2 regions of the Klebsiella sp. CSG-1 genome follow, and region 1 is predicted to be linked to the other one. Evidence: riboswitches for the same ligand, from Rfam matches in the RefSeq annotation. Region 1 holds a riboswitch; the other holds the start of a gene.

The links. Region 1 has a riboswitch for cobalamin ahead of btuB (TonB-dependent vitamin B12 receptor BtuB). Riboswitches for the same ligand answer to the same signal wherever they lie in the genome.
Region 2: it holds a riboswitch for cobalamin, as region 1 does, so the genes downstream of both, cbiB (adenosylcobinamide-phosphate synthase CbiB) here and btuB (TonB-dependent vitamin B12 receptor BtuB) in region 1, are expected to answer to the same signal.

Annotation. Positions count from the first base shown of each region.
Region 1 covers NZ_JBWNLD010000012.1:84-15,220, reverse strand. Annotated here, with positions in the region: gene ppc (phosphoenolpyruvate carboxylase) at 1-2,403, opposite strand, end outside; gene argE (acetylornithine deacetylase) at 2,658-3,809, opposite strand; gene argC (N-acetyl-gamma-glutamyl-phosphate reductase) at 3,988-4,992, shown strand; gene argB (acetylglutamate kinase) at 4,999-5,775, shown strand; gene argH (argininosuccinate lyase) at 5,878-7,251, shown strand; gene oxyR (DNA-binding transcriptional regulator OxyR) at 7,529-8,446, shown strand; gene sthA (Si-specific NAD(P)(+) transhydrogenase) at 8,429-9,829, opposite strand; gene fabR (HTH-type transcriptional repressor FabR) at 10,026-10,661, shown strand; gene AC007G_RS23380 (YijD family membrane protein) at 10,677-11,036, shown strand; gene trmA (tRNA (uridine(54)-C5)-methyltransferase TrmA) at 11,080-12,180, opposite strand; cobalamin riboswitch at 12,296-12,475, shown strand; gene btuB (TonB-dependent vitamin B12 receptor BtuB) at 12,543-14,411, shown strand; gene murI (glutamate racemase) at 14,356-15,137, shown strand, end outside.
Region 2 covers NZ_JBWNLD010000002.1:482,223-497,359, forward strand. Annotated here, with positions in the region: gene recC (exodeoxyribonuclease V subunit gamma) at 1-203, shown strand, start outside; gene ptrA (pitrilysin) at 327-3,212, shown strand; gene recB (exodeoxyribonuclease V subunit beta) at 3,209-6,757, shown strand; gene recD (exodeoxyribonuclease V subunit alpha) at 6,754-8,592, shown strand; gene argA (amino-acid N-acetyltransferase) at 8,755-10,086, opposite strand; gene amiC (N-acetylmuramoyl-L-alanine amidase AmiC) at 10,314-11,567, shown strand; gene cobD (threonine-phosphate decarboxylase CobD) at 11,582-12,667, shown strand; cobalamin riboswitch at 12,749-12,910, shown strand; gene cbiB (adenosylcobinamide-phosphate synthase CbiB) at 13,068-14,027, shown strand; gene AC007G_RS06920 (cobyric acid synthase) at 14,123-15,137, shown strand, end outside.

The DNA of each region.
Region 1 (15,137 bases):
CAGCTCACGCAGCTCCGCGCCCAGTTCCCATAGCTCCGGTTTCACCAGACGCTGATCGTAGTATTCCGCCAGCCACAGGTCAGCCTTCGAGAACACCATTTCCAGCATGCCCAGACGGGTAGAGAAGAACGGCCAGTCGCGACACATGGTTTCCAGTTCGCTCTGCTTGCCATCTTCGACCACTTTTTGCAGCGCGGTACCTGCGCCCAGCCAGGCCGGCAACATCAGACGGTTCTGGGTCCAGGCGAAAATCCATGGAATGGCGCGCAGGGACTCGACGCCACCGGTAGCGCGACGTTTTGCCGGACGCGAACCGAGCGGCAGTTTACCCAGTTCCTGCTCCGGCGTCGCGGAGCGGAAATAAGGGACAAAGTCTTTATTTTCACGCACGTAGCCGCGGTACATTTCACAGGAAATGTCGGAGAGCTCGGCCATGATGTGACGCCATTCCGGTTTGGGTTCCGGCGGCGGCAGCAGGTTGGCCTCCAGCACGGCGCTGGTGTACAGCGACAGACTGCTGATGGTGACTTCCGGCAGACCGTACTTAAAGCGAATCATCTCGCCTTGTTCCGTGACGCGCAGGCCGCCTTTCAGGCTTCCCGGGGGCTGAGAAAGCAGCGCCGCGTGCGCCGGGGCGCCGCCGCGACCAATAGAGCCGCCGCGTCCGTGGAACAGCGTCAGTTCAATACCGGCTTTTTCGCAGGTCTTGATCAACGCGTCCTGTGCCTGATACTGCGCCCAGGAGGCGGCCATCACGCCGGCGTCTTTCGCTGAGTCGGAATAGCCAATCATGACCATCTGTTTGCCCTGAATAAAGCCGCGGTACCAGTCGATGTTCAGCAACTGGGTCATGACGTCATTGGCGTTGTTCAGATCGTCCAGGGTTTCAAACAGCGGCGCAACCGGCAGGGCGAAGCCAATACCGGACTCTTTCAGCAGCAGGTGAACTGCCAGCACGTCGGATGGCGTTTTCGCCATGGAGATCACGTAAGCGGCGATGGATCCGTGCGGCGCTTCGGCGATCACCCGGCAGGTGTCGAGCACTTCGCGGGTTTCATTGCTCGGCTCCCACTGACGTGGCAGTAGCGGGCGTTTGGAGTTCAGTTCGCGGATCAGGAAAGCCTGTTTGTCGGCTTCTGACCAGCTTTCGTAATCGCCGATACCGAGATAACGGGTCATCTCTCCCAGTGCTTCGGTATGGCGGGTGCTTTCCTGACGAATATCGATACGCACGAGCGGTACGCCGAACGATTTCACGCGGCGCAGGGTATCGAGCAGTTCGCCGTTGGCAATAATGCCCATGCCGCAGGACTGCAGCGACTTATAGCAGGCATAAAGTGGTTCCCACAGCTGTTCGTTCTGGGTAATCAGGCCGGCAGGTTTCGGCAGCTTCTGTCCTTTCAGGCGAGCTTCCAGCCAGGCCTGCGTTTCCATCAGCTGGGTACGCAGTTTTTTCATCAGATAACGGTACGGTTCCTGCGCGCCTTCCGCGCCGGCCAGCTCCCGCAGTTCGTCGGTACATTCGACCATCGACAGTTCGGAAATCAACAGCTGAATATCTTTCAGGAACAGGTCGGTGGCTTTCCAGCGGCTCAGCAGCAGCACCTGACGGGTGATATCGGCGGTCACATTCGGGTTACCGTCGCGGTCACCGCCCATCCAGGAGGTAAAGCGCACCGGTACAAAGTCAACCGGCAGCTGATAGTTGAGGTTCTCTTCCAGCTGTTCGTTCAGCTCACGCAGGTAGTTTGGTACCCCTTCCCACAGGCTGTTTTCAACTACGGCAAACCCCCATTTCGCTTCATCAACTGGGGTCGGGCGGTACTTACGGATTTCATCCGTATGCCATGACTGGGCGATCAGCTGGCGCAGACGGCGCATCAGCTGATGGTGTTCGTAATCCGCGATATCTTTATTATCAAGCTGCTTCAGGCAGTTGTTCACTTCCACCATTTTGTGGATCAGCGTACGGCGGGTGATCTCGGTGGGGTGAGCGGTTAATACCAGCTCCAGAGACAGGGACTCCACCGCTTTTTTAATGGTATCTTCGTTGAGATGGGGTTGGTCTTTGAGTTTTCTCAGGGTGCGGGCAATCACTTCCGGATTGCTGGCCGCTTCGCCGTTTGGCGAAATACTGTGGTACTGCTCCGCCGTATTCGCCAGGTTCAGGAACTGGCTGAAGGCGCGAGCGACCGGCAGCAGCTCGTCGTTGGACAAGTTTTGCAGCGTGGTGAGCAATTCCTGGCGATTGGCTTCATTGCCGGCGCGAGAAGACTTGGACAATTTACGGATAGTTTCGACACGATCAAGAATGTTCTCTCCCAGTGCATCCTTGATGGTATCGCCTAGCACCTTACCGAGCATACTGACATTACTACGCAAAGCGGAATATTGTTCGTTCATGTTACCCCAGACACCCCATCTCATTTTATTTTGTTATACCCGGCACTCTGCAACGTTGAGCGGCGGATAAGCAGCCGTCTTTTATAAAGCCACGTAAAAACCCCCACGTCAATTGTTGCGAAATCGCTTCAGCAAACGAATAAATGGCGGCAATTTGCGAAATTTAACTCAGACGTCGCTTGATAAGCGTTGCTTATGGAAATGTGACCAGAATCACCGTCCCGCCCCAGGAAAAGAGGCGGGATCCGCAGGCTTTAGTGCCAGCAGAAATGGTGGACAACCTGCGTAATCAGCTCACGGGTCGGCTTGATAAAGCGGGTTTCCAGATATTCATCCGGCTGGTGGGCCTGGTTAATGGAGCCAGGACCTAAAACCAGCGTCGGGCAGAGCGTCTGGATAAACGGCGCTTCGGTGCAGTAGTTCACGACTTCAGTTTGTGCGCCGAGGAGCTTTTCAACAACCTGAACCAGCCGGTGGTCCGGCGGGCATTCGTAGCCCGGAATCGGCGGATGCAGCTCGGAGACGGTCAGGCGACCCGGCCAGCGCTCGCTAACCGGTGCCAGCGCTTCATCCAGCAGTCCGTTGAGATCGTTGAGCGTCATGCCCGGAAGCGGGCGAATATCCATATGCAGCTCGCAGCAGGCGCAGATGCGGTTTGAGGCGTCGCCGCCATGGATAGCCCCGAGGTTGAGCGTCGGATACGGTACGGTGAAAGCATCGTAGTGATAGCGCTCTTTCAGCGAGTCGCGCAGCTGCATGATGCGACCAATGGCATCGTGCATCAGCTCAATAGCGTTGACGCCGCGCGCCGGATCGCTGGAGTGGCCGGACTGCCCCTGGATACGGATGGCGTTGGACATATGGCCTTTGTGCGCGCGTACCGGCTGCAGTGAGGTGGGTTCACCGATGATGGCGCAATCCGGGCGCAACAGGGTCGTTTCGGCAAAGTAACGGGCGCCGGCCATGCTGGTCTCTTCATCGGCGGTAGCCAGGATGTAGAGCGGTTTTTTCAGCTGACTGACATCGACATCGCGCAGGGCATCAAGAATAAAGGCAAAAAAGCCTTTCATGTCGGCGGTGCCGAGGCCGTACAGCTTGTTTTCGTGCTCGGTGAGGGTGAAAGGATCGCGGGTCCAGCGGCCGTCATCAAAAGGAACGGTATCCGTATGTCCGGCGAGGAGCAGGCCGCCAGCGCCGTGGCCGGTGCTGGCCAGCATATTGAATTTGTTGCGCGTATCCGGCACCGGCTGCACTTCGACATTGAAGCCAATTTCGCGGAACCAGCCAGCGAGTAAATTGATTAAAGTCTCATTACTTTGATCCAGCGCCTCTTCGGTTGCGCTGATAGAAGGTGTGGCGATCAATGCGCGGTAAATCTCGATAAAGGGTGGTAAGTTGTTTTTCATTGTTGACACACCTCGGGTCATGATAGTATCAATATTCATGCAGTATTAGTGAATAAAAATACATTATCGTTGAGCGTAAGAAAACCCATAAAGTGTAGGGAAAGTGCTTACGGCTTAACAGGGTGAGGAAGAGAAATGCTTCCTGGACAAATATGACGTAAGAAGGTGAAGAGCCCCGATGTTGAAGACGCTGATTGTGGGTGCCAGCGGTTATGCCGGCGCAGAGCTAGTGACCTATGTAAATCGCCATCCTCATATGACCATAACCGCTTTGACGGTCTCCGCGCAAAGTAATGATGCAGGGAAATTCATTTCCGATTTGCATCCGCAGCTGAAAGGCATTGTGGATTTACCGCTGCAGCCGATGTCAGATATCAGCGAATTTAGCGCCGGGGTGGATGTCGTCTTCCTCGCTACCGCCCATGAAGTGAGCCACGACCTGGCGCCGCAGTTCCTTGCCGCAGGCTGCGTGGTATTCGACTTATCCGGCGCCTTCCGCGTAAACGACGCTGCGTTCTACGAAAAATATTACGGCTTTACTCATCAGCATCCGGCCCTGCTTGAGCAGGCGGTGTATGGCCTGGCAGAGTGGAGCGTCGACAAACTGAAAGAGGCGAATCTGGTCGCCGTACCGGGCTGCTATCCGACAGCGGCTCAGCTGTCGCTGAAGCCACTGATCGATGCGGACCTGCTGGATCTTAGCCAGTGGCCGGTGATCAACGCGACCAGCGGCGTCAGCGGTGCGGGTCGTAAAGCGGCCATCGGCAATAGCTTCTGTGAAGTCAGCCTGCAGCCGTATGGTGTGTTCAACCATCGCCATCACCCGGAAATCTCGACCCATCTTGGCGCAGAGGTGATTTTTACGCCTCATCTCGGCAACTTTAAACGTGGGATTCTGGAAACCATTACCTGCCGCCTGAAGCCAGGCGTCAGCAAAGAGCAGGTTGCCGGAGTGTTCCAGCAGGCGTATGCCGATAAGCCATTGGTACGTTTATACGATAAAGGCGTGCCCGCATTGAAAAACGTCGTAGGTCTGCCATTCTGTGATATCGGTTTTGCGGTTCAGGACCAGCATATTATCGTGGTGGCGGCGGAAGATAACCTGCTGAAAGGCGCGGCGGCGCAGGCAGTCCAGTGCGCGAATATTCGTTTCGGCTTCGCTGAAACGCAGTCTCTTATTTAAGGTGTGATGATGAACCCATTAATTATCAAACTCGGCGGCGTTTTACTCGACAGCGAAGAAGCGCTGGAGCGTCTGTTTACCGCGCTGGTCAATTATCGTGAAACGCATCATCGCCCGCTGGTTATTGTGCACGGCGGCGGCTGTGTGGTGGATGAGCTGATGAAGCAACTCAACCTGCCGGTGAACAAGAAAAACGGTCTGCGGGTGACGCCTGCGGATCAGATCGACATTATTACCGGTGCGCTGGCGGGAACTGCGAATAAGACGCTGCTGGCATGGGCGAAGAAACACCATATTGCGTCCGTTGGCCTGTTCCTTGGCGATGGTGACAGTGTGAAGGTCACTCAGCTTGATGAAGAGCTGGGCCACGTTGGCCTGGCGCAGCCGGGATCGCCGGCGCTGATTAACACGCTGCTGGCGGGCGGCTACCTGCCGGTGGTCAGTTCGATCGGCGTGACCGATGAAGGGCAACTGATGAACGTGAACGCTGACCAGGCGGCCACTGCGCTGGCGGCGACCCTTGGCGCGGATCTGATTCTGCTTTCCGATGTCAGCGGTATTCTCGATGGTAAAGGCCAGCGCATCGCGGAAATGACCGCGGCGAAGGCGGAGCAGCTGATCGAACAAGGCATTATCACTGATGGCATGATCGTCAAGGTGAATGCCGCGCTGGATGCGGCGCGGACGCTGGGCCGTCCGGTGGATATCGCCTCCTGGCGCCACGCGGAACAGCTGCCGGCATTGTTTAATGGCACGCCTATCGGCACGCGTATTCTGGCTTAATATTTCATGCCCGGCGGCGTATTGCTTGCCGGGCCTACAAGACTGTAGGTCGGGTTAGCGAAGCGTCACCCGGCAGAACTAAACGAATTTAAGGAAATGGTTATGGCACTTTGGGGCGGGCGTTTTACTCAGGCAGCAGATCAGCGGTTCAAGCAGTTCAACGACTCTTTGCGCTTTGACTATCGTCTGGCGGAGCAGGATATCGTTGGCTCTGTCGCCTGGTCTAAAGCGCTGGTGACGGTGGGCGTTCTGAGTGCCGCTGAGCAGCAGCAGCTGGAAGAGGCATTAAGCGTGCTGCTGGAAGAGGTGCGGGTAAATCCGCAGCAAATTCTTGCAAGCGATGCGGAAGATATCCACAGTTGGGTGGAAGGTAAACTGATCGACAAAGTGGGCCAGCTGGGTAAAAAATTGCATACCGGTCGTAGCCGTAACGATCAGGTCGCAACCGACCTGAAGCTGTGGTGTAAAGATACCGTCGCGGAGCTGCTTTCTGCGAACCGCCAGCTGCAAAGCGCGCTGGTGGATACGGCGCAGAACAACCAGGATGCCGTTATGCCGGGTTATACCCACCTGCAGCGTGCGCAGCCGGTGACGTTCGCCCACTGGTGCCTGGCCTACGTTGAGATGCTGGCGCGCGATGAAAGCCGCCTGCAGGATACCCTCAAGCGTCTGGACGTCAGTCCTCTGGGCTGCGGTGCGCTGGCGGGTACCGCCTATGATATCGATCGCGAGCAGCTGGCCGACTGGCTGGGCTTTGCGTCGGCGACCCGCAATAGCCTGGACAGCGTTTCTGACCGTGACCACGTACTGGAGCTGCTCTCCGATGCGTCGATTGGCATGGTTCACCTGTCACGTTTCGCCGAAGATCTGATTTTCTTTAATACGGGCGAAGCCGGTTTTATTGAGTTATCCGATCGCGTCACCTCCGGTTCCTCGCTGATGCCGCAGAAAAAGAACCCGGATGCGCTCGAACTTATCCGCGGAAAATGTGGCCGCGTTCAGGGCGCCCTGACCGGGATGATGATGACTCTGAAAGGTCTGCCGCTGGCCTACAATAAAGATATGCAGGAAGATAAAGAAGGGCTGTTCGACGCGCTCGATACCTGGCTTGATTGCCTGCATATGGCGGCGCTGGTGCTGGATGGCATTCAGGTCAAGCGTCCGCGTTGCGAAGAGGCGGCGCAGCAGGGCTACGCGAATGCGACCGAACTGGCGGATTATCTGGTTGCGAAAGGGGTGCCGTTCCGTGAAGCGCACCATATTGTCGGGGAAGCGGTTGTTGAAGCGATTGCCCAGGGCAAACCGCTGGAAGATCTGGCGCTGGCCGACCTGCAGAAGTTTAGCGGCGTGATTGCCGACGATGTCTATCCGATTCTGTCGCTGCAATCTTGTCTGGATAAGCGCTCGGCAAAAGGCGGCGTTTCGCCGAAGCAGGTTGCCCAGGCGATTGCTGACGCGAAACAGCGTCTGGTGTAAATCCTCGCCGCCCCTGGATGATTCCAGCGGGATGAGTGAGAAAAGAGGCTCGGGCTATGTCCGGGCTTTTTTATGCAAAAAAAAAGCGGACACAAGGTCCGCAAAAGTTCACGTTGGCTTTAGTTATCTGGTCAGGGAATATGCTGAGGCAATGTCGTGATTTTCTGACTTTCGCCTCGTTTCTGGGTTTATTATTGAACAGAAAACTTGATAGGGATAATCGTTCGTTGCTATGCTATCTATCGCCATGAACTATCATGGCGACGGAGGATGAATAATGAATATTCGCGATCTTGAATACCTGGTTGCGCTAGCCGAGCACCGCCACTTCCGGCGCGCGGCGGACTCCTGCCACGTCAGCCAACCCACGCTTAGCGGACAAATCCGTAAGCTGGAGGATGAACTTGGGGTCATGTTGCTGGAGCGCACCAGCCGTAAGGTGCTGTTTACCCAGGCCGGACTGTTGCTGGTGGATCAGGCGCGTACCGTGTTACGCGAAGTCAAAGTGCTCAAGGAAATGGCAAGTCAACAGGGTGAGACCATGTCCGGGCCGCTGCATATTGGCCTGATTCCGACCATTGGCCCTTACCTGTTGCCACAAATCATACCGATGCTACACCAGACGTTTCCAAAGCTGGAAATGTACCTGCATGAAGCCCAAACGCATCAGCTGCTGGCTCAACTGGACAGCGGCAAGCTTGACTGCGCGATCCTCGCGCTGGTGAAAGAGAGCGAGGCCTTTATCGAGGTACCGCTGTTTGACGAGCCGATGATGCTGGCAATCTACCAAGATCATCCGTGGGCAAATCGCGATCGCGTGCCGATGTCCGATTTGGCCGGGGAAAAACTGCTGATGCTGGAAGATGGCCACTGCCTGCGCGATCAGGCGATGGGGTTCTGTTTTGAGGCCGGTGCGGATGAAGATACGCATTTCCGCGCGACCAGCCTCGAAACGCTGCGCAACATGGTGGCCGCAGGTAGCGGTATCACGCTGCTGCCGGCGTTAGCGGTGCCGCAGGAGAGAAAACGCGATGGCGTGGTCTATATTCCGTGCATTAAGCCGGAACCGAGACGAACCATCGGGTTAGTTTACCGCCCCGGCTCCCCGCTGCGCAGCCGCTACGAACATCTGGCGGAGGCCATCCGCAGCACCATGGATGGCCATTTCGACAAAGCGTTAAAACAGGCGGTTTAAGCCATTTAACGCAGCAACCCGATAGGCTTCCGCCATGGTTGGGTAGTTAAAGGTGGTGTTGACGAAGTACTCAATGGTGTTGCCACCACCTTTTTGCTCCATAATCGCCTGGCCGATATGAATAATCTCGGCCGCGCGCTCGCCAAAGCAATGAATCCCAAGGATCTCTTTCGTTTCCCGATGGAACAGGATCTTCAGCGTGCCCACGCTCATGCCGACGATTTGCGCCCGTGCCAGATGTTTAAACTGCGCGCGACCCACTTCGTACGGTACCTTCATGGCAGTCAGCTGCTGCTCCGTTTTACCGACGGAGCTGATTTCCGGGATGGTGTAGATGCCGGTGGGGATATCCTCAATCAGATGGGCAGAAGCCTCACCTTTAATCAGCGCCTGCGCGGCGATGCGACCCTGATCGTAAGCGGCTGATGCCAGACTTGGATAACCGATGACGTCGCCTACGGCATAGATATGCGGCAGCGCGGTCTGATACATGCTGTTGACCTTGAGCTGGCCGCGGCTATCGGTTTTCAGACCAATATTTTCCAGCGCCAGCGAATCGGTGTTACCGGTACGCCCGTTGGCGTACAGCAGGCAATCTGCTTTCAGTTTTTTACCCGATTTCAAATGCATGATCACGCCGTCATCAACGCCTTCAATCTTCTCGTACTCTTCGTTGTGGCGAATAACCACACCGCTGTTCCAGAAGTGATAGGAGAGGGAGTCGGACATCTCTTGATCGAGGAATGCCAGCAGACGATCGCGGGTATTTATCAGGTCCACTTTGACTTCCATACCGCGGAAAATGGACGCGTACTCACAGCCAATCACCCCGGCGCCGTAGATAATGACGTGGCGGGGCTCGTGCTGCAGACTGAGAATAGAATCGCTGTCGTACAGGCGCGGGTGGGAAAAGTCGACATCAGCCGGATGATACGGACGGGAGCCGCAGGCGATGACGAATTTCTCGGCGGTGATCGTCTCGACGGTACCGTCGTGACATTCCAGGGCGAGCGTGTGTTCATCAACAAAGTGCGCGTTGCCCTGCAATATTTCGCAGTGGTTGCGCTCATAGAACCCCTGACGCATATGGGTCTGCTGGTTAATGACGCTGTCGGCATGGTTAAGAATGTCGGCGAAGGAAGAACGAAGAAGACGGGAATGGTCGCTGTAGAGGGGGTTTTGGTTAAACTCGATAATACGACTGACGGCATGGCGGAGGGCTTTCGACGGGATGGTACCCCAGTGGGTACAGCCGCCGCCGACGTTATGATAGCGCTCAATAACGGCGACGCGCGCTCCTTGCTTAACCAGTCCCATCGCAGCACCTTCACCGCCAGGACCGGAACCAATCACTATTGCATCATAATCCCAAGAGTGTGACATGGCATTACTCACCTGTTTTATACATAAAATAAACACGATGATAACATTCGCCGGGCTTTAACCCAATTATCGTTGTGCTTTTTTGCGGCATAAAAGCAGATTCGGCTCGTAAACAATCATTCACAAACCTGGCTAAACCGATTAGTTTTAATCTCTGGTATAGTGCCAACAGGTCTATTGGAAGGATTCAGACATCGTGATGGGCGTAAGAGCACTACAAAAAGAGAAAACCCGACGTTCGCTGGTCGAAGCCGCATTCAGCCAGCTGAGTGCTGAGCGGAGTTTCGCCAGCTTGAGTTTGCGCGAAGTAGCGCGCGAGGCGGGGATTGCACCAACGTCCTTTTATCGCCATTTTCGCGATGTTGACGAACTCGGTCTGACGATGGTCGACGAGAGCGGGCTCATGCTACGCCAGCTGATGCGCCAGGCGCGGCAGCGTATCGCCAAAGGCGGCAGCGTGATTCGCACCTCGGTTTCCACGTTCATGGAATTTATAGGTAATAACCCAAACGCTTTCCGTCTGTTGTTACGGGAACGTTCTGGCACATCCGCGGCGTTTCGTGCCGCCGTGGCGCGTGAAATTCAACATTTCATCGCGGAACTTGCCGATTATTTAGAAATCGAAAACCATATGCCGCGCGCCTTTACCGAAGCGCAGGCTGAAGCTATGGTCACTATCGTTTTCAGCGCCGGCGCTGAGGCGCTGGACGTCAGTCCTGAACAGCGCCGGCAGCTGGAAGAGCGACTGGTACTGCAGCTCAGAATGATCTCGAAAGGCGCGTATTACTGGTATCGCCGCGAACAAGAAAAAATGTCACATCATTCCGAATAACGTGAAGGACGAGCAATGAAACACTCAGTTCAAGATAAAGGTACGCTGCTACTGGCGCTGATCGCTGGTTTATCCATTAATGGAACCTTCGCCGCGCTGTTCAGCTCGATTGTTCCCTTTTCCATCTTCCCGGTGCTGTCTCTGCTGCTGACAGTTTACTGTCTGCATCAGCGCTACCAGAACCGCAGTATGCCCGTGGGCTTGCCTGGCCTGGCGGCGGCCTGCTTTATTCTCGGCGTTCTGCTGTATAGCACCGTGGTACGTGCGGAATATCCGGATATCGGCTCCAATTTCTTCCCGGCCGTGCTGTCGGTGATTACCGTGTTCTGGATCGGCTACCGGATTCGTAACCGTAAGGATACGGCGGCAGAGTAAGCCTCGTTACCCGGCAAACATTGCGTTGCCGGGTGTTTGGTGCTTACTTTTTCGTGAGCAGTACGCCACATTCCATATGATGGGTGTACGGGAACTGATCGAACAGCGCCAGACGCGTGACGTCATGAGTCTGGCTTAAGGTTTCCAGATTCTGGCACAGGGTCTCCGGATTACAGGAGATGTACAGAATACGCGGGTACGCCTGCACCATCTTCTCCGTTTCATTATCCAGCCCGCTGCGCGGCGGATCGACAAAAATCGTCTCACACTGATAGCTTTTCAGGTCAATACCCTGCAGGCGATTAAACTCTCGTACACCGTTCATGGCCTGCGTAAACTCTTCCGCCGCCATACGGATAATCTGCACGTTATCAATATGGTTAGCCGCAATGTTGTACTGCGCTGCCGCGACCGACGGTTTGGCGATTTCCGTTGCCAGTACGCGATCGAAGTTGCGCGCCAGGGCCAGCGAGAAGTTACCATTGCCGCAGTACAGCTCCAGTAAATCTCCCGTCGCCTCTTTGGTGGCGTCCAGCGCCCACTCCAGCATCTGGATATTCATGGCGGCATTCGGCTGAGTGAAGCTGTTTTCTACCTGGCGATAGATCATTTCGCGGCCGGCAACCGGCAGACGCTCATCGATGTAATCTTGATCGAGCTCGATTTTGGTTTTGGTGGCCCGGCCAATCAGATGCACGTTGAGGTTTTTCGCGCGCAGCGCATCGCGCAGAATCTCGGCCTGCTGACGCCACTCATCGTCGAGTTTTTTGTGGTACAGCAGCGATACCACGGCCTGGTTGCTCATGGTCGTCAGATAATCGACCTGGAATAGTTTGTGGCGCAGAACCGGGTTATCGCGCACGCCGTCAAGAATCTCGACCATCAGTTGATTGATGAGCTCACTTGCCGCCGGGAAGCTATCGACGCGAATCCGGGATTTCGTCTGCTGATCGAACATGATGTGGTACAGGTCGTCACCGTCATGCCACAGGCGGAATTCAGCACGCATACGATAATGACTCACCGGCGAACGAAACACCTCCGGAACCGGCGCGGCAAAAGGCACCATCATTTTTTGCAGACGGACGACTTTTTCTGCCAGCTGCGCTTCATATTGTTCGGTCGGAAGGTGTTCTGGGGTCATGATGCATCCTGAATAAAATAAGTACGCGGGGATTGTAGGGAAAGCGCAGGGGATGTCCAGCCCGGATAAGGGATCAAATATAATTATAGAAGTCTGGACATCTATATGTTTCTAATTATAGCATTGTGTAACCGGTCCTGTGAGTTAAAAGGGAACCCAGTGTAAATCTGGGGCTGACGCGCAGCGGTAAGGAAGGTGGGATGAACGCATTATGCAGACACTGCCGATATCAGGTGGGAAGTCCTCATCCATAACACGCCCCAAGCCCGAAGACCTGCCGGAATACGTCGCATTTGGTTTCTATCATCGCGTGCTACTGATGAAACCAGCGGCATCCTTTATATGTTACGGATGCTTTTACAATGATTAAAAAAGCTTCGCTGATGACGGCTCTCTCCGTCACGGCATTTTCTGGCTGGGCGCAAGACAGCAATTCAGATACGTTAGTGGTGACAGCAAATCGTTTTCAACAGCCGGTCAATACGGTTCTTGCACCGACCGATGTGGTCACCCGTGAAGATATCGATCGCTGGCAGGCGAAGGATTTGAATGACGTTATGCGTCGACTGCCGGGGGTGGATATTGCCCAGAACGGGGGAATGGGACAGAGCTCTTCTTTATTTGTCCGCGGTACCGAGGCCAAACAGGTTCTGGTGCTGATCGATGGCGTTCCCATGCCGCGCCCCGGTATTACAAACAATCCTGACCTCAATCAAATACCGCTTTCTCTGGTACAACGCGTGGAATACATCCGCGGCCCGCGTTCGGCTATTTATGGTTCCGGCGCGATGGGCGGCGTAATTAACGTCATCACCCACTCTGATAAAGAAGAATCTAAGATTACCGCAGGCGTCGGTTCTGAAGGCTATCAGCAATACGACGGCACGCTTCGCCATCGCTTCGGTGATACGGTGGCGACGGTCGCCGGTTCCTATGAGGGCAATAAGGGCTTTAACGTTCAGCCTGACTCGAGCTGGTCTCACGATCAGGATCGCGATGGTTTCCGCAGCAAAGCGTTCTGGGGCGGTCTTGAACATAAATTTAACGATAACCTGAACGGTTTCTTCCGTGGGCGTAGCTATACCAATAATAGCGATTACGATCTGGGCAGCCCGCCATACAGCCCTGCCTACAGTGCAGATGAAGAGCAGCTCTATAACCAGAGCTGGGACGCGGGCCTGACATTCAGCTCCGGGATCTACTCTTCACAACTGATTGCCAGCTATCAGAAGGTCAAAGACTACAACTACAGCAGCATATACGGCCGTTACAATGATGGTACGACGCTCGATCGGATGACTCAGCGTAACCTGCAGTGGGGAAATAACGTTATTGTTGGCCACGGTTCGGTGAGCGCCGGCGTCGACTGGCAACAGCAGCGCCTGACCTCGTCGGATACGGTCATATCGGATACCTACAAGCGTGATAACACCGGCCTGTATCTGACCGGTCAGCAGCAGTTTGGCGATGTTACGCTGGAAGCGTCCGGTCGCGAAGACCATGACGAGCAGTTTGGCTGGCACGGGACCTGGCAGACCACCGCCGGTTGGGAATTCGTGGAAAACTATCGCGTGACCCTCGGCTATGGTACCGGCTTCCTCGCGCCTTCGCTGGGACAGCAGTTTGGTTCGACCCGTTTTGGCATCAGTTCAAACCCGAACCTGAAGCCTGAAGAGTCCCAACAATGGGAAGCCGGCCTTGACGGTCTCACCGGGCCACTGGACTGGCGCCTGTCTGCGTATCATTACAAGATCACCAATCTGATTACCTATTACTCGGATCCTGTCACCTATGAAGGTGAGTATGACAATATCAATGCCGCAACCATTAAAGGCGTTGAGTGGACCGGTAATATCGACACCGGCATTTTCAGCCACCGCGTCACGTTGCAGTACGTCGACCCGCGTAATGATGACAATGGTGAAGTCCTGGCCAGACGTTCTAAGCGACAGGCGAAGTACCAGCTGGACTGGACAATGTTCAACGTCGATATGGATGTATCGTGGCAGTATTACGGTAAGCGCTACGATAACAACACGTCTCAGTACAATAATACGCAGCGCATTTTGCCAAGCTACAGCACTGTTGATGTTTCTGCCGCGTATCCGATCACCGATCACCTGACAGTTCGTGGTAAAATAGCTAACCTGTTCGATAAAGATTACGAGACAGCTTATGGCTACCAAACTGCAGGACGAGAATACTACTTGTCTGGCAGCTACACCTTCTGATCCACGTCCCACCGTGCTGGTGTTTGACTCCGGCGTCGGTGGGTTGTCGGTTTATCATGAGATTCGGCAGCTTCTGCCGAATCTGCATTATATCTACGCTTTCGATAACGTCGCTTTTCCTTACGGGGAGAAGAGTGAAGAATTTATCGTTGAACGCGTGCTCGAAATTGTCACTGCCGTTCAACAACGTTATCCGCTGGCGCTGGCCGTCATTGCCTGCAACACCGCCAGCACAGTCTCTCTTCCCGCCCTTCGTGAAAAATTCGCTTTTCCTGTCGTGGGAGTCGTCCCGGCGATTAAACCCGCGGCGCGTTTAACGGCGAACGGTATTGTTGGTCTGCTGGCGACGCGTGGAACGGTCAAGCGTCCTTACACCCGCGAGCTGATAAGCCGTTTCGCAAATGAATGTAAGATAGAGATGCTGGGTTCCGCTGAACTCGTTGAGCTGGCGGAAGCGAAGCTGCACGGCGAACCGGTCCCGCTGGAGGAGTTGCGGCGTATTCTGCGCCCGTGGCTGCGAATGGCGGAGCCGCCTGATACGGTTGTGCTGGGCTGCACACATTTCCCTCTCTTACAGGAAGAGCTGCAGCAGGTGCTGCCGGAAGGGACGCGGATGATCGATTCAGGTGCTGCGATTGCGCGTCGTACCGTCTGGCTGCTGGAACATGAAGCGCCAGATGCGAAATCCAGTGATCCGAATATGGCTTATTGCATGGCGCTGACGGC
Region 2 (15,137 bases), on a different contig from region 1:
TGTTAACGGACGAAGAGACGCAACAAAAAGCGCGTAGCAAATTTCTTCAGGTCTATGAAGGTAATATGGTGGTCAGCGGCGAAGGGACGGATGTGTGGTATCAACGCCTCTGGCGCACGCTTGAACCGGCTTACTATGAAGAAATTATCACACAAACACAGCGCTACCTGTTGCCGATATTTCGTTTCCATCAGTCCGAATAAATTTGTAATAGTATAAAAATTGCGCAGAATAAGGTGTTCAATTATCATGCGCAACCAATCACGGACTGATGTGCATAACGCTGACGCAGTCAGCGCAAAGTTTGTTAATGATGAGGTTCGTGAATGCCCCGCAGTGTATGGTTCAAGGTTATTTTAGTACTGGCTGCCCTTTGGGCGCCGTTAAGTCAGGCAGATACCGGATGGCAACCGATTCAGGAAACCATTCGTAAAAGCGAAAAAGATCCCCGACAGTATCAGGCCATTCGCCTGGATAATGGCATGGTGGTCCTGCTGGTTTCCGATCCGCAGGCGGTGAAATCCCTGTCTGCGCTGGTGGTGCCCGTGGGGTCGCTGCAGGATCCCGTCGATCATCAGGGGCTGGCGCATTTTCTGGAGCACATGACGCTGATGGGCTCGCAAAATTATCCGCAGCCGGACAGCCTCGCCGAATTTCTGAAAATGCACGGCGGCAGCCATAATGCCAGTACCGCGCCTTATCGCACCGCCTTCTATCTTGAAGTCGAAAACGATGCCCTTGACGGCGCGGTCGATCGTCTGGCGGATGCCATTGCCGCTCCGCTGCTGGATAAGAAATATGCCGATCGCGAGCGCAATGCGGTCAACGCCGAGCTGACCATGGCGCGCACCCGTGACGGGATGCGCATGGCCCAGGTGAGTGCCGAAACCATTAACCCGGCGCACCCGGCTTCGCATTTTTCCGGCGGTAACCTTGAGACGCTTAGCGACAAGCCCGGTAAACCGGTGCTCGACGCCCTGCATACTTTCCGCGACAGCTGGTACTCGGCGAACCTGATGAAGGCGGTCATTTACAGCAACAAACCGCTGCCAGAACTGGCGAGCATCGCGGCGAAAACCTATGGCCGGGTGCCAAACCACAATATCAACAAACCGGAAATCACCGTCCCGGTCGTGACCGATGCGCAAAAGGGCATCATCATTCACTACGTCCCGGCAATGCCGCGCAAAGTGCTGCGCGTTGAATTCCGTATTGATAACAACAGCGAGCAATTCCGCAGCAAAACCGACGAGCTGGTGACCTACATGATCGGCAACCGCAGCCCGGGAACCTTATCTGACTGGCTGCAGCAGCAAGGCCTGGTCGAGGGGATTCGCGCGGACTCCGATCCGGCGGTCAACGGCAACAGCGGCGTGCTGGCGATTTCGGCGACCCTGACCGACAAAGGTCTGGCGCACCGTGATGAAGTGGCGGCGGCGATCTTCAGCTACCTCAACCTATTGCGTAGCCAGGGCATCGACAAACGCTATTTCGATGAGCTGTCCCATGTTCTGGCGCTTGATTTCCGCTATCCGTCGATCAGCCGCGATATGGATTACGTGGAATGGCTGGCGGACACCATGATTCGCGTACCGGTGGAACATGCGCTGGACGTGGTCAACATCGCCGATCGCTACGATCCGCAGGCGATTAAAGACCGGCTGGCCATGATGACGCCGCAAAATGCACGCGTCTGGTATATCAGCCCGCAAGAGCCGCATAACAAAACCGCTTACTTTGTGAATGCGCCGTATCAGGTCGACAAGATCAGCGCGCAAACCTTTAGCGACTGGCAGCAGAAGGCGAGCGCTATCGACCTGAAGCTGCCGGTGTTGAACCCTTATATTCCTGACGATTTTACGCTGATTAAAAGCGATAAAGCCTACCCGCATCCGCAGCTGATCGTTGATGAGCCGACGCTGCGGGTGGTCTATGCGCCCAGTCAGTTCTTCGCCAGCGAGCCAAAGGCTGACGTTTCTCTGGTGCTGCGTAATCCGCAGGCCATGGACAGCGCTCGTAGCCAGGTCATGTTCGCGCTGAATGACTATCTGGCAGGCATCGCTCTCGATCAGCTCAGCAACCAGGCAGCGGTGGGCGGCATCTCCTTCTCAACCGGCGCCAATAACGGATTAATGGTCAATGCCAATGGCTATACCCAGCGGCTGCCGCAGCTGTTTACCGCGTTGCTGGACGGCTATTTCAGCTATACGCCGACCGAAGAGCAGCTGGAGCAGGCCAAATCCTGGTATGCGCAGATGATGGACTCGGCGGACAAAGGTAAAGCCTACGACCAGGCGATCATGCCGGTTCAGATGTTGTCCCAGGTGCCCTATTTCCAGCGCGAGGAGCGCCGGGCGCTGCTGCCGTCAATTAGCCTGCAAGAGGTACTGGCCTATCGCGACAACCTGAAAGCGAAAGGGCGCCCGGAGCTGCTGGTGATCGGCAACCTCACCGCTGAACAGTCCACCGCCATGGCGCGTCAGATCCAGCAGCAGCTGGGATCTGATGGCAATGAGTGGTGTCGCAACAAAGACGTCCTGATCAACAGTCAGCAGCTGGCGATTTTTGAAAAAACCGGTAACAGCACCGATTCGGCGCTGGCCGCCGTCTTCGCCCCGCCGAACGTGGATGAATACAGCAGCTCCGCCGCCAGCTCCCTGCTCGGGCAGATTATTCAGCCGTGGTTCTATAACCAGCTGCGTACCGAAGAGCAGCTTGGCTACGCGGTCTTTGCTTTCCCGATGAACGTCGGGCGCCAGTGGGGGATGGGCTTCCTGCTGCAAAGCAGCGATAAACAGCCTGCTTTCCTCTGGCAGCGCTTCCAGGCGTTCTTCCCGACCGCGGAAGCTAAACTGCGGGCGATGAGCCCGGCAGAGTTTGCGCAAATCCAGCAGGCGGTGATAAGCCAGATGACTCAGGCGCCGCAAACCCTGGGCGGCGAAGCCTCGCAGCTGAGCAAAGATTTCGATCGCGGTAATATGCGCTTCGATTCACGTGATAAAGTAGTGGCTCAGATAAAACTGCTGACGCCGCAAAAACTTGCCGACTTCTTCCATCAGACGGTGGTGGTTCCGCAAGGCATGGCGATATTGTCCCAGATTTCCGGCAGCCAGAATGGCAAGACCGATTACGTCCATCCTGAAGGTGGCAAAGTCTGGGAAAACGTCAGCGCATTGCAGAAATCCTTACCCCTGATGCGAGAGAACGAATGACCGAAACCGCCGAGTCTCTGGATCCCCTGCGCTTGCCCTTGACGGGTGAGCGCTTGATAGAAGCCTCTGCGGGCACCGGAAAAACCTTTACCATCGCCGCACTGTACCTGCGGCTACTGCTGGGGCTTGGCGGGGAATCCGCCTTTCCTCGTGCGGTCAGCGTGGAAGAGCTGCTGGTGGTGACCTTCACCGAAGCGGCCACCGAAGAACTGCGCGGCCGTATTCGCAGCAATATCCACGAGCTGCGCATTGCCTGCCTGCGCGACAGCGCGACCGATCCCCTCTATAGCGCTTTGCTGGCTGAAATTGCGGATAAGAACCAGGCGGCGAATACGCTGCTGCTGGCGGAACGACAGATGGACGAAGCGGCGGTATTTACCATTCACGGCTTTTGTCAGCGGATGCTGAGTCTCAATGCCTTTGAGTCCGGCATGCTCTTTGAGCAGCAGCTGATCGAAGATGAATCCCGGCTGCGTTACCAGGCCTGCGCAGACTTCTGGCGTCGACATTGCTATCCGTTGCCGCGGGAGATCGCCGCCGTCATTCATGAGGCGTGGAAAGGTCCGCGCGATCTGTTGAAATCCCTCGATCGCTGGTTGCAGGGCGAAGCTCCGCAGCTCAAATCCCCGCCGGCAGCGGAAGAGACGCTGGCCGAACGCCATCAGCACATTATTGCGCGCATTAACGCCATGAAAACACAGTGGCGGGAACAGGTTGCTGAGATTGAGGGGGTGCTGGAGAACTCCGGTCTCGACCGCCGTAAGTTCAATCGCGGCAACCAGGGAAAGTGGATAGAGAAAATCAACGCCTGGGCGCAGGAAGAGACGCTCGGTTATCAGCTTCCTGACGCGCTGGAGAAATTCTCGCAGGCCTTCTTACATGAACGAACTAAAGCCGGCGGTGAGCCGCCGGTGCATCCGCTGTTCAGTGCGGTTGAAGAGCTGCTCTCTTCTCCGCTGACGCTGACGGATCTGGTTATCGCCAGGGCGATGGTGGAGATCCGCGAAGCGGTCGCCCGGGAAAAGCGTCGGCGCGGCGAGCTCGGTTTTGATGACATGCTCAGTCGGCTGGATGATGCGCTGCGCGGCGAGAGCGGAGAAGCGCTGGCCAGCGCCATTCGTCAGCGTTTCCCGGTGGCGATGATTGATGAATTTCAGGACACCGACCCGCAGCAGTACCGAATTTTTCGCCGTATCTGGCGGCAGCAGCCGGAGACGGCGCTGCTGCTTATCGGCGACCCCAAGCAGGCCATCTATGCCTTCCGCGGCGCGGATATTTTCACCTATATGAAAGCGCGTGGCGATGTGGCGGCTCATTATACGCTGGATACCAACTGGCGCTCTGCTCCCGGGGTGGTTGAAAGCGTTAACCGCCTGTTCAGCCTGAGCGATAACCCCTTTATGTTCCGGGAGATCCCTTTCTTGCCGGTCAAACCGGCCGGGAAAAACCACGGGCTGCGCTTTACCGTGGATAACGACGCGGTTCCGGCAATGAACATCTGGCTGATGCCGGGCGAGGCCGTGGGATCCGGTGACTATCAGACGTATATGGCGCAGCTGTGCGCGGCGCAAATTCGCGACTGGCTAAGCGCCGGTCAACAGGGGCGCGCGTTGCTCTGGCGTAATGACAAAGCAGCCCGGCCGGTTCAGGCCTCCGATATCACGGTTCTGGTACGTAACCGTCAGGAAGCCTCGTTGATCCGGGATGCCTTACGGGCGCTGGCGATCCCGTCGGTGTATCTCTCTAATCGCGATAGCGTTTTCGACACGCCGGAAGCGCAGGAGATTTTATGGCTACTGCAGGCGGTACTGGCTCCCGAACGAGAAAATACGCTACGCAGTGCGCTGGCAACATCGATATTCGGCTTGAATGCGCTGGATATTGAACGCCTCAATCAGGATGAACGAGCGTGGGACGCGCTGGTTGAAGAGTTCAGCATCTACCGGCAAATCTGGCGCCAGCGCGGGGTGATGCCGATGCTGCGTGCGCTGATGAGCGCGCGGCAGATTGCGGAAAATCTGCTGGTGACGGTCGGCGGTGAACGCCGTTTAACCGACATCCTGCATATCAGCGAACTGCTGCAGGAGGCAGCCAGCCAGCTGGAAAGCGAACATGCGCTGGTGCGCTGGCTGACGCAGCATATCGCCGAACCGGACAGCAATGCGTCCAGTCAGCAGATGCGCCTGGAAAGCGATAAGCACCTGGTGCAAATCGTCACCGTCCACAAATCGAAGGGGCTGGAATACCCGCTGGTCTGGCTGCCGTTTATTGCTCGTTTCCGCAAACAGGATCAGGCGTTTTATCACGATCGCGACTCGTTTGCCGCGGTGCTCGATCTTGGTCAGGATGAGGGCAGTCTGGAGCTGGCGGAAGCGGAGCGCCTGGCGGAAGATTTGCGCCTGCTGTACGTCGCGCTGACCCGCGCGGTCTGGCACTGTAGCCTCGGCGTGGCCCCGTTGAGTACCCGACGCAGCGACAAACCCGGCGCCAGCGATTTTCATCACAGCGCGCTCGGGCGTCTGCTACAGGGCGGCGAAGCCATGGATGCCGCTGGGCTGGCCGCGCGTTTGCAGGCCTTCTGCGGCGAGGATATCGCGCTGCAAATGCCTACCGCTCCGGATGCAACGCCCTGGCAGGCGCCGCAGGAAACGCTGCCGCCGCTGTCCGCCAGGAGCCTTGTGCGTCAGGTTAGCGATGACTGGCGGGTGACCAGCTATTCCGGATTACAGCAGCATGGTCAGAGCGCGGCTCAGGACCTGTTGCCGCGCCTTGACGTTGATGCCGCCGGCGTCGGTGACGTCGCCGCGGAGCCGCAGCTTACGCCGCATCAGTTTCCGCGCGGCGCATCGCCGGGGACATTCCTGCATAGCCTGTTTGAAGATCTCGATTTTACCCAACCGGTCCCGGCTGACTGGATGGCGGAAAAACTGCAGTCCGGCGGCTTCGGCGAGCAGTGGACGCCGGTGCTGACGCAGTGGCTGGATGATGTGCTACGTACTCCGTTGCCGGGGGCCGGGATCGCGCTGAACCAACTTTCCACGAATGATAAGCAGGTCGAAATGGCCTTCTATTTGCCTATCGAACGCCCGCTGGAACCGCTGCGTCTGGATGCGCTGATTCGCCGCTACGATCCGCTCTCCGTGGATTGCCCGCCCCTCGACTTCCGCCAGGTTCGCGGGATGTTAAAAGGCTTTATTGACCTCGTTTTCCGCCATAACGGCCGATATTACCTGCTGGATTATAAATCGAACTGGCTGGGAGCGGACCGCGAGGCCTATACCCGACAGGCGATGGAACAGGCGATGCGGGCGCACCGCTACGATCTGCAGTACCAGCTCTATAGTCTGGCGCTGCACCGCTACCTGCGTCACCGCATTGCGGACTACGACTACGAACGCCATTTTGGCGGCGTGATTTATCTCTTTTTACGCGGCATGGACGGGCAGAGCGGCGAGCAGGGCATTTTCACTACCCGTCCCGTGCAGCCGCTGATTGACGGTCTCGATGCGCTGTTTGCCGGAGACGTCCTGGAGGTTCTGTCATGACGATGGATGAACTGCTGCTGGAAGCGGCCAGTCAGCGCCTGCTGCGCCCGTTAGATGTCCAGTTTGCCCTGATGGTGGCGCAAGAGGCGCATCCGGCGGTGAAGCTGGCGGCGGCGGTGCTCAGCCGTGATGCTGGCGAGGGGCACGTTTGTCTGCCGATATCGCGTCTGCGGACGGACGAGTTTCTGAGCGGTAAAACCAATGAACTGCGTGAACAGCTGCTGGCCCAGGCGGGCGTACCCGATGACTGGTCTGCGCTTTTGCTTGCTTCGGAAGCCGTCAGCGACGGCGAACGTCCGACGCCGATCGTCCTGTGCGGCGACCGACTCTATCTCAACCGGATGTGGCGTAATGAACTGACCGTTGCCCGCTTCTTCAACGAAGCTAACCAGGTTGTGGACGTTGATGAGGCCCTGCTGGCGCAAACGCTGGACGCTCTTTTCCCCGCCAGCGATGAGATCGACTGGCAAAAGGTTGCCGCCGCAGTGGCGTTGACCCGTCGTATTTCGGTGATTTCCGGCGGTCCCGGCACCGGGAAAACCACCACCGTCGCCAGGCTGCTGGCGGCGTTGATTCAGACAACCCGGCAACCGCGCTGCCGCATCCGACTGGCGGCGCCGACCGGGAAAGCGGCGGCACGATTGACGGAATCGTTGGGCGAGGCGCTGCGTCGCCTGCCGCTAACCGATGAGCAGAAGGCGCTGTTACCTACCGAAGCCAGCACGCTGCATCGTCTGCTGGGCGCTCAGCCCGGTAGCCAACGGATGCGCTACCACGCCGGCAATCCGCTGCATCTCGATGTGCTGGTGGTGGATGAAGCTTCAATGATTGACCTGCCGATGATGGCGCGGCTGATTGATGCCCTGCCGGAACACGGGCGGGTTATTTTCCTCGGCGACCGCGATCAGCTGGCGTCGGTGGAGGCCGGAGCGGTACTCGGGGATATTTGTGCCTGGGTCAATGCCGGCTATACCGCCGGACGAGCGGCGCAGCTGGAGAGGTTGACCGGCCACCCGGTACCGGCGGGCGAAAGTGATGTTGCCGGCGCGCTGCGCGACAGCCTGTGCCTGCTGCAAAAAAGCTATCGTTTTGGCAGTCATTCCGGCATCGGTAGCCTGGCTCGCGCCGTGAACAACGGCGATCGCCACGGCGTCAGAGCGACGTTGCGCCAGGCCTTCGAGGATATTGTGCTGCATCCGCTGAGTACGACTGAAGAATATGAAGCCATGCTAGAGCAGTCGCAGGCGGGGTACGGTCGCTATTTGCAGCTACTGCGCGAGCGGGCCGAGCCGGAGGCCCTGATCGCCGCCTTTGGTGAATTTCAGCTACTGTGCGCCCTGCGCGACGGCCCATACGGCGTCAGCGGGGTGAATGAACAGCTGGAGCAGATGCTTAACCGTCGGCGGGCGATAACGCTGCCGAGGCATTCCCGCTGGTATGAAGGGCGTCCGGTGATGATTTCGCGCAACGACAGCGCGCTGGGGCTGTTTAACGGCGATATCGGTATTGCACTGGAGCGAGGAGAGGGGCTGCGCGTCTGGTTCCCGATGCCGGATGGCAGCATTAAATCGGTGCAGCCAAGTCGTTTGCCGGAGCACGACACCGCCTGGGCGATGACGGTGCATAAATCGCAGGGGTCAGAGTTTGACCATGCGGCGTTGATTCTGCCCGCCAAAATCGTACCGCTGGTCACCCGCGAGCTGGTCTATACCGCGATCACGCGGGCAAAACAGCGGCTATCGATTTATGCCGATGAACAGGTGCTAACCCAGTCCATTGTCGCCCGTACCGAGCGGCGCAGCGGGCTGGCGGACATCTTCGCCAGCGGCGCGTAATCTCAACCTTCCTCTGCCCGCCGGGGATTGCCGACTCAAGCGTCAGCGTTTTCCCCGGCTGGCGCTGTGCTTAGCCGGGCTACATGTGGGATGCGCTGACTCAGGGGGGCAGAGGAGGGGCGCCCGGATAAGGCGTTTACGCCGTTATCCGGGGCGGTGACATCAGCCGAGGTCGGCCATCATCACTTTGGAACGACGCTGGTAGTTGTACATCTCTTTCTTACTTTCCGGCAGCAGATCGATATCGACCGGCGTAAAGCCGCGCTCCTGGAACCAGTGAATACTGCGGGTGGTCAGGACAAACAATTTGCTCAATCCCATCTGCTTCGCCTGGGTGGCGATGCGGTTCAGCAGCACTTCACCGCGCGATGAGCTGCGATAGTCCGGATGCACCGCGACGCAGGCCATTTCGCCGATTTTCTCTTCCGGGAACGGATAGAGCGCGGCGCAGGCAATCGTGGTGTTATCGCGCTGAATAATTGTGAATTTATCGATTTCCATCTCCAGCTGTTCGCGGGAGCGGCGCACCAGAATGCCCTGTTGCTCCAGTGGGCTAATCAGCTCAAGAATACCGCCGATATCGTTAATGGTGGCGCGGCGAATCTGCTCGGCGCTTTCCATGACGATCTGGGTGCCGATACCGTCGCGAGAGAACAGCTCCTGCAGCAGCGCCCCGTCTTCCTGATAGCTGATCAGGTGGCAACGACGCACGCCGCTGCGGCAGGCCTTGACGGCACCGCGCAGAAAACGCACTGTGCCGGAGTTGTAATCCTCTTCCGCCTCCAGCTCTTCCACACGCGCCTGAGCTTCGTTGGGGAACAGTTCGGAAACAATCACCCCATCCTGGTTGTAAACCCCTTGCGAAGAGCAGAAGCCGATCATCTTTTCCGCCTTCAGCTTCACGGCCAGCTGGGTGGCAATCTCTTCCGAGGTCAGATTGAAGCTTTCGCCGGTGACGGAAACGGCAACCGGACCCATCAGCACGATAGCGCCGTTATCCAGCTGGCGATGGATCGCCTCTTCATCAATACGGCGGATGCGTCCGCTATGGCAATAATCCACGCCGTCGTCGACGCCCAGCGGCTGAGCGATAATAAAGTTGCCGCTCACCACGTTGATATGGGCGCCCTGCAGCGGGGTGTTATTCAGGCTCATTGACAGACGCGCGGTAATTTCCAGCTGCAGCATGCCCGCAGCCTGTTTCACCAGCTCGAGGGTTTTGGCGTCGGTGACGCGGGTCTGTTTATGGTAAACCGGTTCGTGGTGATGCTCTGCCAGATTGGCATCAATCTGCGGACGCGCGCCATAGACCACCACCAGGCGGATGCCCAGGCTATGTAAAAGGCCAATGTCATTGACAATACTGGAGAAATTCTCATGCTCAATTGCTTCGCCGCCGAGCATGATGACAAACGTTTTTCCCCGATGAGCGTTAATATAGGGGACAGAATGGCGGAATCCTTCTACCAGTTCGGTGCGACGCTCCTTCACCATGACTCAACCCTCAATGCATGATTATTCGTAATTAGTGTATTTTTATTCTGTTTCGTGGTTAAACGCAAGTCTAAATTTGCGACGAAACTGATAAAAATCTGTGATCAAATGCGTGTTGCCTAAGATTGTTTACCCTTTTATTGATGACAGGTTATGCAGCTTTCGTTAAAGTTTCCGGTCAATCTGTCTGTTTTGAGTACCAATACGTTTTATTGCTTGGGAGTGGCATGCCGGGATACAAGTCAGGATTAAGCCGTCGTCGTTTTTTACAGGGGGCGGGCGCAATGTGGTTAATGAGCGTCAGCCCGCTGGGTTTAGCGGCCGCCGCGCAGGTCGTCGCCGTACGCGTCTGGCCGTCGTCAACCTATACGCGCGTTACGGTAGAATCCAGTCATGTGCTGAAATATCGGCAGTTTGCGTTGAGCAATCCGGAACGGCTGGTGGTCGATCTGGAAGGCGTCAATCTTAACTCCGTGCTAAAAGGCATGGGGGCGAGTATTCGCGATGATGACCCTTATATTAAGTCCGCGCGCGTCGGCCAGTTTGATCCGCAAACCGTGCGCATGGTCTTTGAACTCAAGCAGAACATCAAACCGCAGCTCTTTGCCCTGGCGCCGGTGGCCGGCTTTAAGGAACGTCTGGTGATGGATCTCTATCCTTCGACCGCCACCGATGTTCAGGATCCGCTGCTGGCGTTACTGGAAGATTACAACAAGGGCGATCTCGAACGTCAGGTCCCTCCTGCAGAAAGCGGGCCGAAGCCGGGTAAAGCCGGGCGCGACCGACCTATTGTGATCATGCTCGATCCGGGCCACGGCGGTGAAGACTCCGGCGCGATCGGCAAATACCATACCCGTGAGAAAGATGTGGTGCTGCAGATTGCCCGGCGGCTACGGGCGCTCATCGAAAAAGAGGGCAACATGCGGGCCTACATGACCCGCAATGAAGATGTCTTCATTCCGCTGAAGGTTCGCGTGGCCAAAGCGCAAAAGCAGCGCGCCGATCTGTTCGTGTCGATTCACGCCGATGCCTTCACCAGCCGACAGCCGCGAGGCTCATCGGTATTTGCCCTGTCGACCAAAGGCGCCACCAGTACCGCCGCAAAATTCCTCGCGCAGACCCAGAACGCCTCTGACCTGATCGGGGGCGTCAGCAAGAGCGGCGATCGCTATGTCGACCATACGATGTTCGATATGGTGCAGTCGCTGACCATCGCCGACAGCCTGAAGTTTGGTAAAGCGGTGCTGCAAAAAATGGGCAGAATCAATAATCTGCATAAAAATCAGGTGGAGCAGGCGGGCTTTGCGGTGCTGAAGGCGCCGGATATTCCGTCGATCCTGGTGGAGACGGCGTTTATCAGTAACGTAGAAGAAGAGCGTAAGCTGAAAACGGCGACCTTCCAGCAGCAGGTGGCTGAGTCGATTCTGGCGGGGATTAAAGCCTACTTCGCCGATGGCGCCACGCTGGCAAGGCGCGGATAATACGGGAGCGGGAGATGGCGCTACTGAAGAGCGCGCACGGCGGTAATACCCGGGAAGCCGCTGCGCTGCTGGGCATTGAGGCGCACCAGCTGCGGGATTTCAGCGCCAATATTAATCCTCTTGGCATGCCGGAAAGCGTCAGACGCGCGCTTATCGATAATCTGGCCCTGGCGGAGCGCTACCCTGACGTTGAATACCCGCAGTTGCACCTTGCGCTGGCGGAACACCACCGTATTTCCGCATCGTGGATCCTGGCAGGCAATGGCGAAACCGAATCCATTTTTACGCTCGTTCACGGGCTAAAGCCGCGCACGGCGATGGTGGTGAAACCCGGTTTTGCAGAATATCGCCGCGCGCTGCAGACGGTCGATTGCACTATCCTCGAGTTCGCGCTGCGTGAAGAGGATGGCTGGCAGTTGACCGACGCGATTCTCGAGGCGCTGACGCCAGAGCTGGACTGTTTGTTCCTCTGTACACCCAATAATCCGACCGGCCTGCTGCCGGAGCGCCCGCTGCTTGAGGCGATTGCCGCCCACTGCCGGGACGCCGGTATCGCGCTGATTCTTGATGAAGCGTTTATCGATTTCATTCCTGACCAGCCGGGATTTATCCCCTTTCTGCAAAACAATCCGCATATCTGGGTGCTTCGCTCGCTGACCAAATTTTACGCCATTCCCGGCCTGCGTCTGGGCTACCTGGTTAACAGCGATGAACGGGCGGTGGCCCGACTGCGCGAGAAACAAATGCCGTGGTCGATCAACGCGTTTGCCGCTCTGGCGGGGGAAATAGCGCTTAAGGATCGCGCCTATCAGCAGGCCACCTGGCGATGGCTGGCGCAGGAGGGAAGCCGGTTCTATCAGGCCCTCCGTCAGCTTCCCGGCCTGAGCGTCTATCCGGGGCGGGCGAACTATCTCTTTTTACGTTGCCATCTCCCGGAGCTCGATCTGCAGCAGGCGTTGCTGCAGCAGCATATCTTGATTCGCAGCTGCGCTAACTATCCGGGACTGGGAAACGGTTATTACCGCGTAGCGATTCGCAGCCCTGAGGAGAATCAACTGCTGCTTACGGCGCTCTGCGCTATCCTTGCCGCTCCCCTCTGACTGCAAGCGACCGGCTTCTCCGTATGGCATAATAGGCCGCCTGTTGCTTCAGATACCCGGTCTGACGAGCGTCCGGATGCAGCCGCAGGATAACCAACAGGTGCAAGGGAAGGGGGTGAAACGCCTCCGCAGCCCCCGCTGCTGTGATGCTGACGACCCCGTAAATACCACCGGCCGCGAATCCGGGAAGGGCGGGCGAGGATGACGCTAAGCCAGAAAACCTGCCTGTCGGTCATTACCAACAACTTCGGTGGGAAGTGGGTTGCTCAGATGCGTGCCGTCGCAAGACGGCGTCAGGCGCACCTTTACACCCCGACCACCCTGAACAGGAACAGGGTATGGCGGTACGACTCCATTCATCCATTGCCGCCCGCTGGCGGGCGGCAACGAGGCCCGGGCAATGACGTTACTTGCCTGGTGCGTGGCCTGGATTCTCGATTTTTTCATCGGCGACCCGCCGCGCTGGCCGCATCCGGTACGCTGGATCGGCAATCTCATCACCTTGACTCAACGTATCGTACGCCGGTATTGCCATAGCGACCGTGCGCTGCGCGTTGGCGGCGCGCTGATGTGGCTGACGGTGGTTGGCCTGACCTGGCTCCTCTCCTGGAGCCTACTGAAACTGGCGGCAAGCCTCCATCCCTGGCTGGGCTGGGGAGTTGAAGTGTGGATGATCTTTACGCTCCTGGCCGGGCGCTGCCTTGCGGATTCCGCCCGGGAAGTCGAACGTCCGCTGCGCGCGGGCGATGTGGCGCTCAGCCGGGAAAAGCTCTCCTGGATTGTCGGGCGCGAAACCGCGCAGCTCCAACCTGAACAGATCAATCGCGCGGTGGTGGAGACGGTTGCAGAAAACACCGTCGATGGCATTATTGCGCCGCTGTTCTTCCTGCTGCTGGGCGGCGCGCCGCTGGCGATGGCCTATAAAGCGGTCAACACCCTCGACTCCATGGTGGGGTATAAACATGAAAAATACCGCGCCATTGGTATGGTCAGCGCCCGCCTTGATGATGTGGCGAACTGTATTCCCGCGCGTCTGAGCTGGCTGCTGTTCAGCCTCGCGGCGTGGTTATGTCGCTACGACGCCGCGGGCGCCCTGCGTATCGGCTGGCGCGATCGCTATCAGCACAGCAGCCCCAATTGCGCGTGGTCGGAAGCCAGCGTCGCCGGCGCGTTAGGCATCCGGCTCGGCGGCCCGAATGACTATTTTGGCCAGCGGGTGGACAAACCCTGGATTGGCGACGCCGTACGCGATATTTCGCCCGAGGATATTCCCCGTGCCCTGCGCCTGATGTGGGTCGCCTCGACGCTGGCGCTGGTGATGTTTATGGCCGCACGGTATCTATGGACAGGGATGGCCTGAGGAGAAATCCGCATCACCTTCTGGCAGCGGGGCAGTGGCAACATAACAGAGCAGGATGGGAAAATAATGCGAGAAAACGCGAACGAGGAGGCCTCATGACGCAGGCAATTATGTTGCAGGGGACGGCGTCCGATGTCGGTAAAAGCGTGCTGGTGGCCGGTTTATGCCGCATTTTCTATCAGGATGGCCGGCGTACGGCGCCGTTTAAATCGCAGAATATGGCGCTCAATTCGGGGATCACGGCGGACGGCAAAGAGATGGGCCGGGCGCAGATCTTTCAGGCCGAGGCCGCCGGTATCGAACCCGACGTGCGGATGAACCCTGTCTTGCTGAAACCCACCAGCGACCTGAAAGCTCAGGTGGTGCTGATGGGCAAAGTGGCGACGAATATGGATGCGGTGAGTTACCACGAGTATAAACCGCGCCTGCGCGAACAGATCCTCTCAGTCTATCGCAGCCTGGCGCAGGAGTATGATGTGCTGGTCCTGGAAGGGGCCGGTAGCCCGGCGGAGATCAACCTGCGCGATCGCGATATCGTCAATATGGGGATGGCGGAGATGGCGCAGTGCCCGGTGATCCTGGTTGCCGATATCGACAGAGGGGGCGTCTTTGCCGCGATCTACGGGACGCTGGCGCTGCTTGAGGAGCAGGAGCGCGCCCGGGTGAAAGGGGTAATTATCAATAAATTCCGCGGCGACATTGCGCTGCTCTATTCCGGAATCGAACAGATCGAAGCATTAACCGGCGTCCCCGTACTGGGAGTACTGCCGTGGCTGGAGGTCGATCTGGAGGATGAGGATAGCGTGGCGCTGCAGAAAGGGAAGTATCTGAGCACCGCGAAGCGCGAGATCGACATCGCGGTCGTTCAGCTTCCCCATACCTCAAACTTCACCGATTTCAACGCGCTGGCGGCGCAGCCGGATGTCCGCGTGCGCTACGTGCGGCACCCGCAGGAGCTGGCGCAGGCCGATCTGGTTATCCTGCCCGGCAGTAAAAATACGCTGGGCGATCTGCTGTGGCTGCGCGACTCTGGGATGGCGGCGGGCGTCTTGCAGGCACGTCAGCAGGGGATTCCGCTGTTGGGGATCTGCGGCGGCTATCAAATGCTGG